DNA from 3 places in the Flavobacterium lipolyticum genome. Region 2 is predicted to be linked to each of the others. Evidence: riboswitches for the same ligand, from Rfam matches in the RefSeq annotation. Region 2 holds a riboswitch; each other region holds the start of a gene.

Region 1 (5,670 bases), on a different contig from region 2:
GACATTTGACGAGCCTGAGAAAATTACCTCTGTTGAAGGCAGGGAAGTAGTAGTGTCAACAGGACCGGCAGCGGTGTTTCTTCCAATCAAAGAATTAGGATCTAATGGCGGTGGCTTTTTTGGAACCAACTGTGCGCATCCATTTGAGAATCCTAACTTTTTCACCTACATCATTCATACTATTATCGTTTGGCTTTTGCCGATGTCTTTTATTGTTTTCGTAGGCCGATACCTCAACAATAAGAAATTTTCAAGAATGCTTTTGGGAGTGATGTTGATGGGGTTTGTTGTGACTTGTATTCCTTTACTCTATGGTGAAATGTCTGGTAATCCCAAACTCAGCGCAATGGGAATTGACGCTTCACTAGCCAATATGGAAGGTAAAGAGGTGCGTTTTGGAACGTATTATTCGTCCTTTTACAGTGCAGTCAATATGATAATCCCGGCCGGTACGATAACGGGTATGCACGATAGTTATATGCCGTTGTCTTCGATAGGGATGTTTATTGGAATGCAGGTAGATGCGTTTTTTGGAGGGCTGGGTACCGGATGGATCAATATGTTTATTTACCTGATCATAGCTACTTTTATTGGTTCGCTGATGGTAGGACGAACTCCGGAGTTGTTTGGCAGAAAAATCTCGATTAAGGAAGTTCAGGTAGCTGTTTTGGTTAACCTTTGTGCTTTGGCAATTCCATTATTATTTTCGGCAATAGCGGTTCATGTTTATTTGTATGTTCCGGAAGCTGTGGAATGGCTGAGCAATACAGGGCCACACGGTTTTACCACTATCGTTTATGAGTATGTGTCTTCGATGGCGGGAAATGGAAGCGGGTTTGAAGGGCTGGCTGATAACACTCCTTTCTGGAATTTAACCACTTCAGTTACGATGCTTGCCGGTCGCTTTATTCCGATGATTGGAGCATTTCTAATCATTGGTTGTTTAAGTGCTAAAAAAGCCGTAGCTCCTTCACTGGGCACCTTGAGGGTTGATTCGGGTATTTTTGGGACCTTATTATTTATGGTCATTATGATTTTAACCGTAATGTCCATGTTTATTGTTTTTGCATTAGGACCTGTACAGGAACATTTGCTTTTGGTTTAGAGAAATTAAACAAACTCTATTCATCCTGACTTTTCAGAATAGGAACACATAATCGGCCCATACGATTTTATGAAAAACTCCAAACTCCGGCAAATTTTAGCCGGAGTTTGGAGTTTATATTTTGGTTATTAATTACCGCTATTCCCAGTCGCGACTGTCTTTGGCATTAATCCCCCATCTTATCCCAAGTAGAGAGACTGTTTCGTCGTTTAAAGCAGATTCAAAGTTTTTTCCAAAACCGCCTGTCACATAAAGATTGTCAGACACTTTGTACTGAACAAATCCAACAGATCTGTAGTTTTTACCGTCTCCATTTCGTTTAATATATTCATAACCTACAGAGATTTTATTCCAATCAAACTGTGCTTTTGAGCCGATATCAAAAAAATTAGTTTGGTTGGTGAACTTTTTACTTTTTGAATCGTAGTCTGTATTATCCTGTATGTATCTGCAGAATCCATATAGCTTTAAATGCTCGTCTCCCTTGCCTAATGTAAAAGTAAGGGTAGACCATGCACCAAAACGACCAGATTGGGACTTGTTGAAATCTTTTGCTGGCATTAGCATACTATAAGCCGATGCTATATCAAGTGTTAATAAAGGAGCTTTAAGGATATCTGAAAAATTCTTTGCTTCGATTCCTGATTCGTTTTTAATTAGCTCCTCTAATACTTCTTCGAAGCGAGCATTATATTTTTTTGCTTCGTCTTCGTCTTCGCCTATCTCATATCCTTCTCTTTCCATTTGATCGTTAGCTAATGCTATAAGTTTTTTTAATTTTTGGCGCATTGAAGCATATTTTTCTCTCATGTCTTCAGATGAGGCATTATACAGTGTGAAAACATTAAATTTAATTCCGACCGCTACTTTAGCAATAGAATCATTTTTACTATATGCTCCGGAAACCGAAGGCATTTGCATTTTTTGCATGGTAAAAGATTTGATCTCTTTTGTTTTGGTTCCTAAGCCATAGTACTCGAGTCCTCTCATGTTCGATGAGAATAAATTACCGTCGAAGGAGATACTCTCCAGACTTTCTGTATTAATATTGAATTCTTTAACATCCGGATTTGATGATATAATAGCTGCAGAATTGTCTAGTAAAGCCAAAGCGGTTGAGTTGAGTATTTCTACTTTTTTTAAATCAACCTTTTGGATAGATTGTGAAAAAGAAGAAAAGCTAATTAGGAAGGTAAGTATATTTAGTGTTCTCATACAATATCAATTAAAGTCACAAAAAAAACGAGACTTCCACTCTCTATAAAAGTTGGTCCAAGTCCAAATCCTTTAAAATTGCTAGTTTTAGCATCACAGTTGTTCGTTATAGTATAATGAAACTGAAGTTTCTTTGCAGCTGTTTTAGCTTGATCGAGCCCTCCCGGCATTGCCTCATAGGTTAAATAATGTCTAAGATAAAGTGTTCCCTCGTGATGTTGAAAAGCTGGGGTTAAAGGGATGGAACCATCAGTCAGGTCTTCTGGTGTACTAAAGATAGCTTTGCTAGTTTTTTTGCCATTGTTTAAACCTAGGTAAACTTCTGTATAAAGTTGTTCAAAGCCAAAATTATTCTGGATAGTCGATTCAAGCTTTATTTCAGAACACCCGTTTGATTGAAACTCTTTTTTCATAATGATAAGATTTAAGTTATTATTTGTTTTTTGGTGGAGTAATTTAATTTTTGATTGTAATCTATAAGGGTTGTTATAGTTTCAAAAACCATTATAAAATTAGTACTTGGGTACTGATAATTTTAGCGTATAACTACGTGATTTAAGGGGTAAAATCTGAATAAAAAAAAGAAAAAATATTTTTTAAAGTTACACTCTGGGATCAACTAATAAAATCAAAATTCTAAGAGTGTTTAGGACAGATATATTGGAATTTGGAATTTTTTATTCAGAATTACGCTATTGTAAAAGATAGTTATATCTTTGCGCCAGATTTTGGTCTGTTTTTTCTTAAGAAAAAATGGTTAAAAGGGAATCAGGTGTAAATCCTGAGCAGACCCGCTACTGTAAGTTCTGTATAAGTCTTTAAACGTTACTCATGCCATTGCCTCGCTTTGCGGGATGAGAAGGCTGTTTTAAAGATGGAACAAGTCAGGAGACCTGCCACAATCACATAGTTTAAGACTTTCGTGGAATAAAGTTGAACAACAATAAACGAACCTGTCATTTTTTATGACGGGATTCTCTCTTATTGCTTTTTTGATTTATACATCCCGGAGTTTTCTTAATTCAATTAGTGATGTATCATACAAAAAGAGAATTCTTATTGATTGTTATCGTTTTTGCTTCTATGCTGCTTCAGTCGGGAGTGTTGTATAGTTGCTTTTTCTCTTTGAGACCATCATCTCTGAAACGGAAATCGGTATGGAGTCGGGATTTTTTGAATGCATTATGTGTCGGTTTCTTCCCTTATTTTAATCCTGTTCTAATAGAAAATCATCTCAATTCCAGGGACGTTTGGCGGTGCCGGATTGTGTACGCTTATAAGGATAACATTGCGCTCTGTTGAAGGCTTTTAATTAAAACTTCTTTGGTTATTCCTTCATTTTCTCCTGCTTTTACTACTACCAACCTAAACAATACCACATGTACCATCCTATTTTCAAAAACTGCCAATCCTTATTGTTGCTTATTGCAGTACTCTCCTTAACCAATTGTTCTGATGATAATGCATCAAATGAAAATAGCAATCCGACGCCTGTTAGTTCAGATTTAGCTTTTAGTATGCAGAGATTTACAATTACGACTTTAAATCCAACGATCAGCGCAACAGCAGAAGCTACTTACAATTGGACCATCACAAAAGCATCTTCAGAAAGTTATGCACTAAGTACTACTACAGCAAAGGAACTTTTATTTGCGGCAGCAGAAGCAGGAGTCTATGAATTGGCCGTTACTGTAAATGACAAAGGAAGTGTACAAACTCAAAAAGTAGTTGTTACCGTTACAAAAGAAACGAAGGAGTATAAAACCTATATCTCAAAAGTATTTGAATTTAAACCGGCACCCGGGCAGTTTGTAAACGATCTGCCTATTGCTAATGACGGAGATACTCCTGAAAGAATTTTATCAAGAGCCAATACTTATCTGGCTAAGAAAACCGGTGATCTGGTTTCATTGGGGGCTTTTGGCGGTTATGTTGTTTTTGGATTCGATCATACCATTGTTAATGTTAAGGGTAAACGTGATTTCAGAATTCTGGGTAATGCATTCTGGGCAGAGGCTAATCCAAATCCGAACAGTACCATGCGCGGCGGAAGCAGTGAAGCAGGAGTAATTATGGTTGCTTACGATACAAATAAAAACGGACTTCCGGACGATCAGTGGTACGAGATAGAAGGCGGTGGGCATAAGATGCCAAAAACGATTCAGAATTATGAAATAACGTATTACCGACCTGATCCCAATAAAATTCCGGTGTCGGGCGGAACTACAGGTACAGTAGGTTTTGTTGATATGGAGTATATTTTATGGAAAGACAATCAGGGGAAAAGTGGTTATCTGGTTCAGAATAATGCTTACAATCATTCTTTAGATTACTGGCCAAAATGGCTTAAAGACCAATCTTCTATCACTTATAAAGGAACAAGACTATCCGATAACGCAGTTGATGAAAGCGGAACGGGAAGTTATTTTGTGCAGTATGCTTTTTTATACGGATATGCAGATAATGCTCCAAACAATGATGATGATTCGGCCATAGATATTAACTGGGCTGTGGACGAAAAAGGAAACAAAGTAATGCTTCCCGGAATCGATTTTGTGAAAGTGTACAATGGCCTTAATCAGCAGGCGGGATGGCTCGGAGAAACTTCGACAGAAATAATGGGGGCGACAGATTTGCATCTTTCAGGAGAAAGCATTCCTACGCGATAACCCATTCAAAAGTGTATTAAACTAAATTATTATATCAGGAATTATGAAAAAAAACTTTGCCCATTTATTATTATTGGCTTTTGCAGCGGTATTTACCGGATGCAGCGATGACGATAAAAATGATGCCAACTCTGGAGAAGGACTCGCCATACCAATAGCAGTAAAGCTTCAGGATAAATTTGAAGTAAACACCTTTAAAGTTTTGAATATTACAGCTTCAGCTGAAACCAGTAATCCAAATTATCAATGGGTACTTAAAAAAAATCCGGTCAATCAGACTAAAGATTCGATTGTAGGAACTACAAAAGATTTACGATTTGTGGCTTTATATCCCGGTGCCTATGAACTAACCTTAAATGTTACTGAAGGAGATAAAAAAGGGACAAGTGCCACCATAGTGAATGTGATAAATGAGACTCAAAATTACAATCCTTACATAACAAGTATTCAGGATTTTAATCCGGCACCCGGAATGTTTGCCAATGATTTATACAAAGACGGATTTGTGAAAGCAGATGTTATGAGGGTAGCATTGGGAAGAATTAGCGAAACCAGCGTTGGTTATCCAATCGATTTAGGAGGTTTTGGAGGTTCAATTGTGGTTGGATTTGATCACATGGTAGTTAATCTTTCAGGAAAAAAAGACTTCAGAGTTTACGGAGCAGATTTAACGGATAAAGC
Region 2 (5,670 bases):
TTCGTATCAATCACAAAAAGATTAGACGGTGTGTTGTAATAATCGCCTCTGGAACTCACATAAATATCACCTCTGCTGTCTACCTGCATGCTATGAAGATTAATCCCCACATCAATTTTTTTTATTTCGGTAAAGGTTTCAAGATCGATAACGGATACGGTACGGTCATAATTAGGTACTTTGTAACCTCCTGAATTAGCCACATACAATTTTCCGTTATGCACCACCATTTGTTCCGGCTGATAACCAACGGTCACTTTGCGTTTGATTTCTAAGGATGTCGTATCAATCTCAGCTACAAATCCAATTTCGGCATTCGGATCAATAGCAACAGGGCCTGAATACGAACTTACGTAAGCTTTATTTTTGTAGAAAGCGACATATCGGCAATTCGGAATGTCTATTTTTTTGATTCGTTTTGCGGACCATTTGTCGATTACCTCAACTTTATTGGAGCAGTTGATTACCGCATACACTTTACTCCCGTAAATTTTTATATCATTACCCACATCGCCCAGTTCTTTTACTACTGTTGGATTGCGTTCGGAGTAAATATCGGTGGTATAATTCCCTGTTCTGTAATTGAACACGTCAATACTAGCGCGGTTCATTCCCATATTACCTTCGTTCAAAAGGTAAAATCCTTCTATGTTGCCATCGCTTCTTGGTGCGGCAACACTTTTATCTGAAGAGGGAAAAATAGTTTCTTCTTCTCTACAGGAAACCAAAAGAAGAGCAACAAATAAACTAAGCAGGAATCGGGTACTTCTCTTTTTCATAGTGCCATACTGATTATAAATTTTAAAGTACGGCCCGGCATCGGATAATTATAAATTACCTCGTACTGCTGATTAAGGGCATTGTTCAATTCGATCGTTCCTTTTATTTTATACTGATGAAAGGAGAACATTTTTTGAACCGCCAAATCATGGGTGTACCAAGGCTGCACTTCATTAATTTTAATATTGTTTACATTTCCATTGTATCGTTTTCCAACGTATATAAAGCTGTAGTTAAAATTCCATGACTTATAATCTGCATTTAGAATTCCTGATCCGCTGTGCCAGGGAGTATAAGGAATCTGATCTCCGTAAGAGGATAATTCCAAACCGGCAAACTTGGTGTAATCTCTGCTCTCTGAATACGTATAGGTTAAATGAGTAGTCAGATTTACTTTGCCGAAATGCATTTTCATATCCACAGCCGACTCTATTCCTTTTCCCTTCACCTGCCCGATATTGGTCATCATCCAACGGAATAAATTTCCAGTTGGAGCGGCAATTATTTTATCTTTTGTATTGGTATAATATCCATCGACCTGAAGAGAAAACTGATCCAGGAAACCTTTCTCCATTGGTATGTTGTAGGTAAATCCAATGTCATATTGATTCATGTATTCGGGCCTTAAGGTACTGGAACCGACCATCGTATAATACAAATCATTAAAAGTGGGCATTCGGAACATACGTTTCGCAAAAGCTCTTACATTAAAATCGTACGCTTTAAAAGGAGTGTAACCCAAAAATAGGGCGGGAGTGAATTCTGTTTTATCGGGAGCTTTGGCATTATAACGCACTTCTTCCTGCACGTGCGTTCCCACAACACTGCCCAGAACTTTAAAACCATCCCGTCTGTAGGAACTTGCCAGCGCAAACAAAGCGGTGTAGCGCTCCGGATAAGAGAACAGGGTCTTTATGCCTTTTCTGGTTGCATTAAGGCGGTTGTACTGAAAATCAGTTGACAACGAAACGTCCCAGGTGGGTAAAATCTTGTACAGATTGACTGCTGAAAAATAATATTCCTGCTGGTAATAACTATCATCAGATTGAGCGCCTTCGGTAACCACTTCACCCAGTACACTGGTGGTGTCTCTGGCTACATAATGAGTATAATCATAAGCATATTTTGCCTTAGCCTGAAATTTATATCTTTCGCTAAGGTCTTTTATAAAGGTCCCCTGCGCAAAAAAATTCTTGTCGTACTGTCTAAAACCATCCGAAAATTTATTTTCTACAATAGCTCCAGGTGCTCCTCTTTCGGAACCGTAATAATACACTTTGGCATCCCAGGTACCATTTTTTATTTTCCCGTACAGACCAGACTCGAAACGAAATGCTTCTATATCACTATTGTGTCTCGTGGCTGAGGTATCGTAGGCCACAGTACCGTCGAGATTGTTTCTTTTGTATCTGAATTTGTATTCTCCGTTAGATTTTATGTATTCAGAACTGGCACTCCAGCTTACTTTATCACTTAATTTATGCTCCAATCTGAAAGAAAGATCATTGTAATTGATGGACATGGTTTTATACCGAAGTAAGAAATTGGTCTTTTTGTTATTCTCAAAAACAGGCCGTTTGGTGCGCAAATAAATAGTAGAAGCTGCTGCAAAGTCTTTAGCCGACTGAAATATTTCGCTCTTCTGACCATTATACATGGTGAGAGATTCCATATCATCGAGAGAGTATTTTCCTAAATCCGTAACTCCATTTTGTGCATTTCCCAACTGAATTCCGTCATAAAAAACACCCACGTGATTCGTTCCCATGTTGCGTACATCCACCGTTTTAAGTCCGCCCAGACCACCATAGTCCTTGATTTGTACTCCGGCAAAATAACGAAGTGCATCGGCAACATTGTGGCTGGCTAAGTTTTCAAGCAGTACTCCTGAGAGGCTTTGTACGGGAATCACTTCCTGATAAGGTTTTGCTTTTAACAGTACTTCTTTCAAAACCCTCAGACTGTCCTTAGTAGTCTGTGAGCGAAGTACGACGGGAGCTAACAATACGAAAAGAAATAAAAGTAATTTTCTGGTTTTACACATCACTGATTTAATTAAATAAACTTCGGGATGTGATCGTCAAAAAAGCAATAAGGCAGGATCCCATTACAAAATAACGGGTCCGTTTATTGTTGTTCAACTTTATTCCACGAAAGTCTTAAACTATGTGATTCCGGCAGGTCTCCTGACTTGTTCCATCTTTAAACAGCCTTCTCATCCCGCAAAGCGGGACAATGGCATGAGTAACGTTAAAGACTTTTACAGAACTTACAGTAGCGGGTCTGTTCAGGATTTACACCTGATTCCCTTTTAACTGTTTTCTCTAAAGAAAAAACAGACCTTAATCTGGCCGTAAAGATAGAATTATCTTTATAAAAACAAGAGTTAATTAGTTCATATTACACTTTTGACAATGAATGAGACCAAATCTTATTCATTTATTAAAAGAATGCTATCTTAAATATTCTTTACTTTTTTAAACTGAACTGTAACAAAAAAGCATTATTGCGACTAATAATAAGTTCAGTTGGATTGCTTTTTTATAAACATTGAAGAACTGAAACAAAATCATTCAAAACAGGATTTGATTTTATTAATAATGAAGTGAAACAGAAATATTAAAAGTAAATTAACAAATCCCGAGATTTTTGCGTCTTTATATTTGTTAAATTGCGCCCCTGTAAATGAAGATGCCCCTCGTACTACATATTCTTCGAAAAACTCTTGTAAAATGGACTGGAGAAAGGTTTTGGGCCGAAAGTCAAAATTAAAAGAACACTAAAAGAGAAACAAAAAATTCAATGAATACAACAAAGGCTTCCATTATTGCTATTGGAGGATATGTACCGGAAACGGTTTTAAGCAATACTGATTTAGAAAAAAGAATAGATACAACAGATGAGTGGATTACCTCTCGAACAGGCATAAAAGAAAGAAGAATATTGGATGACCCGGCACTGGCAACCTCAGATATGGCTTCTTTCGCCATTAAAGATTTAATAAAAAATTATGATATAAATCCTCTGGATATTGATTGCCTTATACTCGCCACATCAACACCCGATCATATTCTTACTCCCGCTGCCAGTTTGGTATGCGAAAAAGCAGGACTGAAAAGCGCCTGGGGATTTGACCTTAACGCTGCCTGCAGTGGTTTTTTATATGCACTTTCGGTAGGCGCAAGCTTTATTGAAAGCGGCAGATACAAAAATGTTGTCGTAGTTGGTGCCGATAAAATGAGTTCGATCGTGAACTATGAAGACCGAAACAGCTGCATTTTATTTGGTGATGGTGCAGGTGCTGTACTTTTACAACCTACTACAGACGGACGCGGTATTCATCAAAATATTTTCAGAACAGACGGAACAGGTGCTGAATTCCTTTCTGTACGTGCCGGAGGTTCCCTTTTGTCCACAACAGAAGAAACCATTCAAAACAAACAGCACTTTGTACATCAGGAAGGAAGAACCGTTTTTAAACACGCTGTGAGAAACATGAGCGGTACTTCGAAAGAACTAATGGAAAAAGCTTCATTGACTCCGGATATGGTAGACTGGGTAATCCCTCATCAGGCTAACTTAAGAATCATTCAGGCAGTAAGTGAAGAAATTGGTATTGGTATTGAGAAGTTTAAAATAAACATTCAAAGATACGGTAACACTACAGCGGCAACCATCCCGTTATGTCTTTGGGATTTCAAAAACGATTTCAAAAAAGGAGATAATCTTGTTATTACGGCTTTTGGAGCAGGATTTTCCTGGGGCAGTATGTACATCAAATGGTAAATAGTATATAAAAAAATTACGCTAAATTCTTATGCTGAGGTAACTCATCATAAATTCAATATCGATTTCAAACAAAAAAAAACAATCAGTACGTGTACTGATTGTTTTTTTTATGCTTTCAATTCAGATTAAACATAAAATCCAAACCATTATTCTTTTGCAGGCAACTGTATCTCTTCTGGTCAGCCTATTGACAGTAAGAAATACGCTTTCAATTTTTTTTACAATCCGGTCATCTGTCCTGCTATCATTTTACCTTTAAAAAACACACCTTCTCTTTTTGGCAAACGGGCAACTGCTTCGGCTGAACAGCTTGCTTTTACCAAAATAAAATGCGCGTCATCTCCTGTTGCAGGCCATACGCGTACACCTGCATCGTTAAGCGGCAGCACCTCGTTTGTGGTGGCAATGTGCAAAGCACGACTCAAACTGTACTCGTCTGTCCAGCCATAAAGCTGTGCGCATAATTTTGCTTTTTCCAGCATATCACAAGTTCCAAAAGGCATCCAGTGGTCTACAATACTGTCAGTACCCGTCATTAGTTTCACACCGTACTTCTTTAAAGTCGGAATGGGCATGATGGTTTTTCCTATCGGCACTGTCGAAATAACTCCTATTCCAAGTGCTCCCATTTTTTCGGCAATTCCTTCTAAATCTTTCGGATCCATTCGGGCCAATGCAAAACCATGGCTGATATAGGTTTTTCCTTGTAATTGTTTATTCTCTTCGGTTCTTTTAATGATGTATTCTATAGCCGATTTTCCTGAAGGAGGCGATTCGTGCAAATGAATGTCAATGCCTTTATTATGGTCTATCGCGATTTGAAACATGCTGTCAAGTGATTTCTCCATATTTCCATCAACCGTTGTAGGATCAAGTCCGCCAATAAAATCTACCCCCATTTTTGCGGCTTCTCTCAGTAAAGGTTCTGATTGCGAATATAAAATTCCGTGCTGCGGAAAAGCCACAATCTCCCATCCAAAACTGTCTTTATTATTCTCTAAAGCCTTCAACAAATGCTCCAGACTTTTTAATCCGCTCACAGGATCAATATTACATTGGCAACGGGCAAAATAGCTGCCCTGACTTTTCATCAACTGAATA
Region 3 (5,670 bases), 420 kb from region 2:
CTGAATCTGGATTTACGTTTGGGTGAAGGTACAGGCTGTGCGATTGCCTTTCCAATTCTGAAATCAGCTGAAGTTTTTCTGAATGAAATGGCCAGTTTCGAAAGTGCGGGAGTGAGTAGGAAATAGTTTTCAGTCTCAGTTTATAGTTTTATCCTTTAATTTTGCCCTAATCAATTATCTTAAATGAAAAAAGAACTGCATATTTTCTTTACTTGCTTAATGTTTTACTCCAGAATCCCGTGCCCTAAAAACATCAATCATGATCCTGACTATTTAAATAAGGCAACACGCTATTTTCCTTTCATTGGCTGGATTGTTGGGAGTATTTCCTTTCTGGCTTTTTATCTTTTCTCGCTTTTTCTATCTATTGAAACCGCAGTACTTTTGGCTATTATCGCCTCAATTTTAACCACGGGAGCTTTTCATGAAGATGGTTTTGCTGATGTTTGTGATGGTTTTGGAGGCGGCTGGACCAAAGAAAAAATTCTGCTTATCATGAAAGACAGTGCGATTGGAGCCTACGGAGCTATCGGTTTGGTTTTACTATTTCTATTAAAATTCAAACTGCTTTCAGAATCCATTTCACTTTTTACCACTAACATTTTTCTAATTTTCCTTTTGTTTATTTCGTCTCACTCCTTAAGTCGTCTTGCAGCAATATCTATTATTTTTACGCACGAATACTCCCGCGATGATGCGACGAGTAAAAGCAAACCTATCGCTAAGAAACACAGTTGGAAAGAAATTACAGGTTCGTTCTTCTTCGGACTAATTCCATTATTGGCATTTTCATTTTTTCAATCTGAATTTCTTTTGGCAATTATTCCGGTATTCATCATGCGTTATTTTTTAGCCCGCTATTTCCAAAAATGGATTGATGGTTATACGGGCGACTGTCTGGGAGCAACGCAACAGGTTTGTGAAGTTATTTACTATTTGAGCATTCTTTTGATATGGAAATTTATCTAGTTCGTCATACCGAAACAACCTGCGCAAAAGGAATCTGCTACGGTCAGACTGATGTAGATTTGGCTATTCCATTCGAGGAAATCTTTAAGGATATTGTCTCGCAATTACCTCCTGAGGCCCTACTCTTTTCAAGTCCATTGAAACGTTGTACCCTACTGTCCCAATACATCCAAAATACTGTAAAACCTCTTTCCTTTGTTATGGACGATCGTCTGATGGAAATGAATTTTGGCGATTGGGAATTGAAAAACTGGGATGCAATTCCTGCGGAAGAACTTAATCCCTGGATGGAAGATTTTGTCACCACGCAAGTCCCAAACGGCGAATCTTTTACAACACTTCACGAAAGAGTGGGTGCGTTTTTACAGGATTACGTTTTCAATCAAACTGCTCCTGTAGTCATTGTCTCACATGCAGGTGTGATCAGAAGTATTTTATGTCATCAGTCCGGATTGCCTTTAAAAGACGCTTTTACCAATAAAGTCGCATTCGGACAGGTTATTAAAATAGTGATTTAAATGATCATTTGTTCAGAATCCCTCTCTAAAACGAAAACAAATTTGAAAATTCAATAATTTTAACTTTATCTTTGCAGAAAATTAAGGTTGTGTTCATTCATACACATTAAAAGGGAATCAAGTCATAAATCTTGAGCTGTACCCGCAACTGTAAGCTTTGTTCTGAAAAGAATGCTTGTTGTTAACTACAAAACCACTGCTCGCTCTGACGAATGGGAAGGTAAACAACAAGACGCAAGCCAGGAGACCTGCCTTTGTAATCAATATCGAGCTCTCGGGAAAAAGAGTGTAGAAATTATGACTTTAAAAAAACTTTTTGCTCTTTGTTTCTTATTGTTGTGCCAGATTACCGTGGCGCAGAGCGATTCTATTACGAAACTTAAAACAGTAGTCGTTTCTGACGCTAATCTTAAAAAATACTCCAATTCACAATCGGTTTTAAAACTAAATGACTCTGTTATTGGCAAGAATGAAGCCTTATTAACGGATTTGTTAAACTTTAATTCGACCATTTATTTTAAAGAGTACGGCCGCGGAATGCTTTCTACAGTTGCTTTTAGAGGTACAACATCATCGCAAACGGCTGTAATCTGGAACGGAATCAACATTAATTCCCAAATGAACGGAAGTACTGATTTTAATACCATTTCCGGATCCGATTATAATTCTATTAGTGTAAAAGCAGGAGGAGGAAGTGTTATTTACGGCAGCGGAGCCGTTGGAGGAACCGTACACTTGAATACGGATCTCGCTTTTTACAATAAATTTGAAAACAGTTTAAGATTGGATTACGGAAGTTTCAATACTATCGGGATTAATTATAAAACAAATATCTCCAATAAAAAATGGAGTACTCAAATTGGTTTTTCCAAAAACAGTTCTACAAACGATTATAAATATCTGAACCAATACAACTGGAAAGGCGAACAGCGTTGGAATCAAAACGGTCAGTATGATGTTATTACCCTAAGTGCTAATGCAGGATATAAAATCGATGCCAAAAACAGTTTAAAGCTATATACCCAAACTTCAAACACGGACAGAAATACTTCATTGGTTTCGGAATCTGAAACTAAAAGCAAATATGTCAATGGCTTTAATCGGAACTTATTAGAGTATGATGGTGATTTTGGCAGATTCAAAACCAATTTCAAAACAGCCTATATTTTTGAGAATTATAAATATTATGCCGACAATTCCAGCAATATTTATACCTACGGAAAAACAGAAAGCCTGACTACAAAAACCGATTTAGGATATCAGTTATTAGAATCGCTGCAAGTAAATGGTATTCTGGACTACAACCGAACTAAAGGATACGGAAGTGGTTTTGGTGATAATGTTAGAGAAATAAGTTCTGCGGCTTTACTTATAAAACAAGAGGTTTCTCCAAACTGGAAAAACGAATTTGGGGTTCGTAAAGAATTTACAGACAATTATAAATCTCCGGTACTATTCTCGGCAGGTTCTTCTTATCAGTTTGGGAAACTGTACAATTTAAAATTGAATGTATCCCGTAATTTCCGAATTCCAACTTTCAATGATTTGTACTGGGAACAAGGCGGAAATCCTAATTTAAAACCGGAGAGTTCTTATCAGGCCGAAATTGGAAACGTTTTCACCATTCAGAACTTCTCTTTGACTCAGACTTTTTATTATATCAAAATAAAAGATTTATTGCAGTGGGTCCCGGGAGCTAATGGTATCTGGTCACCGCAAAACACAGACAAAGTTAATAGTTACGGCGCCGAAACACTATTGAGTTGGAAAAAGAGTTTTGGCAAAAACAACCTGACTGCAAATGCGACGTATGCCTATTCAATTTCAGAAAATGTAGAAACCAAAAAGCAATTGTTTTTTGTTCCTTTTCATAAAGTAACCGCTGCCATCGCTTACTCAAGAAATAACCTATCAGCCCATTATCAATTTCTTTATAATGGCTTTGTGTACACACAAGCTGACAATGACCCCGAAAAAATCGTATCGGCTTACACCGTTTCTAATATTGGTGTAGACTACGATTTTAAATTTTTATCTTCTTTCAAAGTAGGTTTTCAGGTTTTGAATGTTTGGAATACCTTCTATCAAAGTCTGGAATACCGACCAATGCCCGGAAGAAATTATAACCTGTACTTAAACTTTAAATTTTAAAATAATGAAACTAACTAGATTATTCTTACTAGCATTAAGCGCATCGCTTTTTGTTTCTTGCTCTAATGACGACTCTGATGGACCTAAAGGAGTTTATGATAATGGCGTTTTCATCTTAAATGAAGGAAACTTTACTGACGGTGGTTCCGTTTCTTTCACATCTGACGATTTAAATACTTTCACGAAAGATGTTTACAAAACTGTAAATACGAGCGATTTCGTTGGAAAATATCTTCAAAACATCTTTTTTGACGGAGACAAGGCTTATATTATTGCCGGTGGTTCAAATGTTATTAATGTAGTAGACCGCTATAGTTTTAAGCTGATTGCAAAAATTGACACCGGACTTGCTAATCCTCGCTATGGTGTTGTTAAGGATGGCAAAGCTTATGTAACTAATGCTAATACCTATCCTAGCTACACTGACCCGGAAAAAAACCCTAACGCCAATATTGACGATTATGTTGCCGTAATTAATCTGAGTACAAATACTGTTGAATCTAAAATCGAATTGAAAGGTACAGGAAACAGAATTGTGTTAGATAATGGAAAACTATACATCACTGAGCCAAATAACAGCGACAAGTTGTTGGTGGTAAACATTACAACCAAAACAGTAGAAACTGTTACTATTGGTTCAGATGCAGATTCTATTGAAGAAGAAAACGGAGTTCTTTTTATCCTTAGAAAACCTTACGGTGCTGCCGGAGAAATTGTAAAAGTAAAAATTTCAGACAAATCTGTTTCCAAAATTGCTTTGCCTGCTAATTTAGGAAATGCTGGTCAATTAGATATTGAAGGTGGTAAGATTTATTATACTGCTTCAAGTTCTGTTTATGTTATGAATACTACTGCTACAACAGCTTCTACTACACCAATCTTAACTTCTCCTGTAGGTTATTTATACGGATTTGCAGTAAACGATAATCGTATATATCTTGCTGACGGAGGTGATTTTAAATCAAACAGCAAAGCTTACATCTACAATTTAAGCGGAACATTACAAAAAGAATTAACAGTTGGTGTTGGACCAAACGGTTTTTATTTCAATGATTAATTCCAGTAACTCGTTTGGATTATGACATAAAGAAGGCTTTCATTTCTGAAAGCCTTTTTTATTATTTCAATGCTCGTAAAAGTCCTTCCGGAGCTTTATCAATATACATTTGATTTTTAATTCCGTCCATTGCTTTAGCATCTGTAAACGCTTTCAATACTACCCCACTGTCGTCTCCTGCTTTTTTCGCACTGATTCCTGTTATTTGAGATATTGCTACACTCAGTAACGGTTCATTTGGATCTCCCAGAACTCCTAAGTTTGTAATGCGCTCTAATTTTTCATACGTTGGTTTCAAACCGTCTGTGTATTCTCCAAAATCAGATGCATTTACAATTTTTAAAACTAAAGGCTGCATCGCATACTTATGATTTGGATTACGGTTCGTTTTTCCAAAAGTTGGAGAATCATATAAGGTTACTGATCCTACATTTTTACCAACAGTAGTCTCTCCTACCTGAACTACAGAGATATAAGGCACCAAACCGTTTATAACCAATTCACTTGCTGATGCTGTACCACTTGTGGTTAAAATATAAACTTTAGTCAGGTTCAGGCTGTTAATCGCAGCACCGTCCATTTTATCTACAAATTTATTCAGCACCGACTCAGGATCTTCACTTTGATAATATTCGTTGATTTTGGCATTCCATTTCTCTTTCGAAAAAACTTTCCCGGTAAACTGTCCGGTAATCATACTGGCCAAACGTGTTGAAGTTTGTATCGAGCCTCCTCCGTTATATCTTAAATCTAAAACCAAATCCGTAACCCCCTGCGCTTTTAATTCTCCAAAAGCCGCATTAAGCTGCGCATCATAATTGGCATAAAAACCATTGTACATCAAATAACCGATTTTGCGACCTCCGGATGTAATCACTTTATTGATAAAAACAGGATTTTCATCTAAAGTTGTTTTTACTAATACCACTGTTTTTCCATTACCATCAAAACCGGTACCGTTAAAAGTAGCCATAT

Evidence for each region. A riboswitch is a leader RNA that binds a small molecule or an ion and turns the genes downstream of it on or off. The one in region 2 is predicted to bind cobalamin.
Region 1: it holds a riboswitch for cobalamin, as region 2 does, so the genes downstream of both, LNQ34_RS20000 (cell surface protein) here and LNQ34_RS01755 (TonB-dependent receptor) in region 2, are expected to answer to the same signal.
Region 3: it holds a riboswitch for cobalamin, as region 2 does, so the genes downstream of both, LNQ34_RS03630 (TonB-dependent receptor plug domain-containing protein) here and LNQ34_RS01755 (TonB-dependent receptor) in region 2, are expected to answer to the same signal.

What each region holds. Positions count from the first base shown of each region.
Region 1 covers NZ_JAJJMN010000002.1:799,506-805,175, reverse strand. Annotated here, with positions in the region: gene kdpA (potassium-transporting ATPase subunit KdpA) at 1-1,105, shown strand, start outside; gene LNQ34_RS20010 (hypothetical protein) at 1,244-2,320, opposite strand; gene LNQ34_RS20005 (hypothetical protein) at 2,317-2,733, opposite strand; cobalamin riboswitch at 3,033-3,235, shown strand; gene LNQ34_RS20000 (cell surface protein) at 3,700-4,989, shown strand; gene LNQ34_RS19995 (hypothetical protein) at 5,033-5,670, shown strand, end outside.
Region 2 covers NZ_JAJJMN010000001.1:408,233-413,902, forward strand. Annotated here, with positions in the region: gene LNQ34_RS01750 (YncE family protein) at 1-779, opposite strand, end outside; gene LNQ34_RS01755 (TonB-dependent receptor) at 776-2,824, opposite strand; cobalamin riboswitch at 2,940-3,140, opposite strand; gene LNQ34_RS01760 (beta-ketoacyl-ACP synthase III) at 3,583-4,566, shown strand; gene LNQ34_RS01765 (amidohydrolase) at 4,788-5,670, opposite strand, start outside.
Region 3 covers NZ_JAJJMN010000001.1:823,353-829,022, forward strand. Annotated here, with positions in the region: gene cobT (nicotinate-nucleotide--dimethylbenzimidazole phosphoribosyltransferase) at 1-126, shown strand, start outside; gene LNQ34_RS03620 (adenosylcobinamide-GDP ribazoletransferase) at 184-969, shown strand; gene cobC (alpha-ribazole phosphatase) at 954-1,487, shown strand; cobalamin riboswitch at 1,555-1,757, shown strand; gene LNQ34_RS03630 (TonB-dependent receptor plug domain-containing protein) at 1,785-3,638, shown strand; gene LNQ34_RS03635 (YncE family protein) at 3,643-4,695, shown strand; gene LNQ34_RS03640 (S41 family peptidase) at 4,757-5,670, opposite strand, start outside.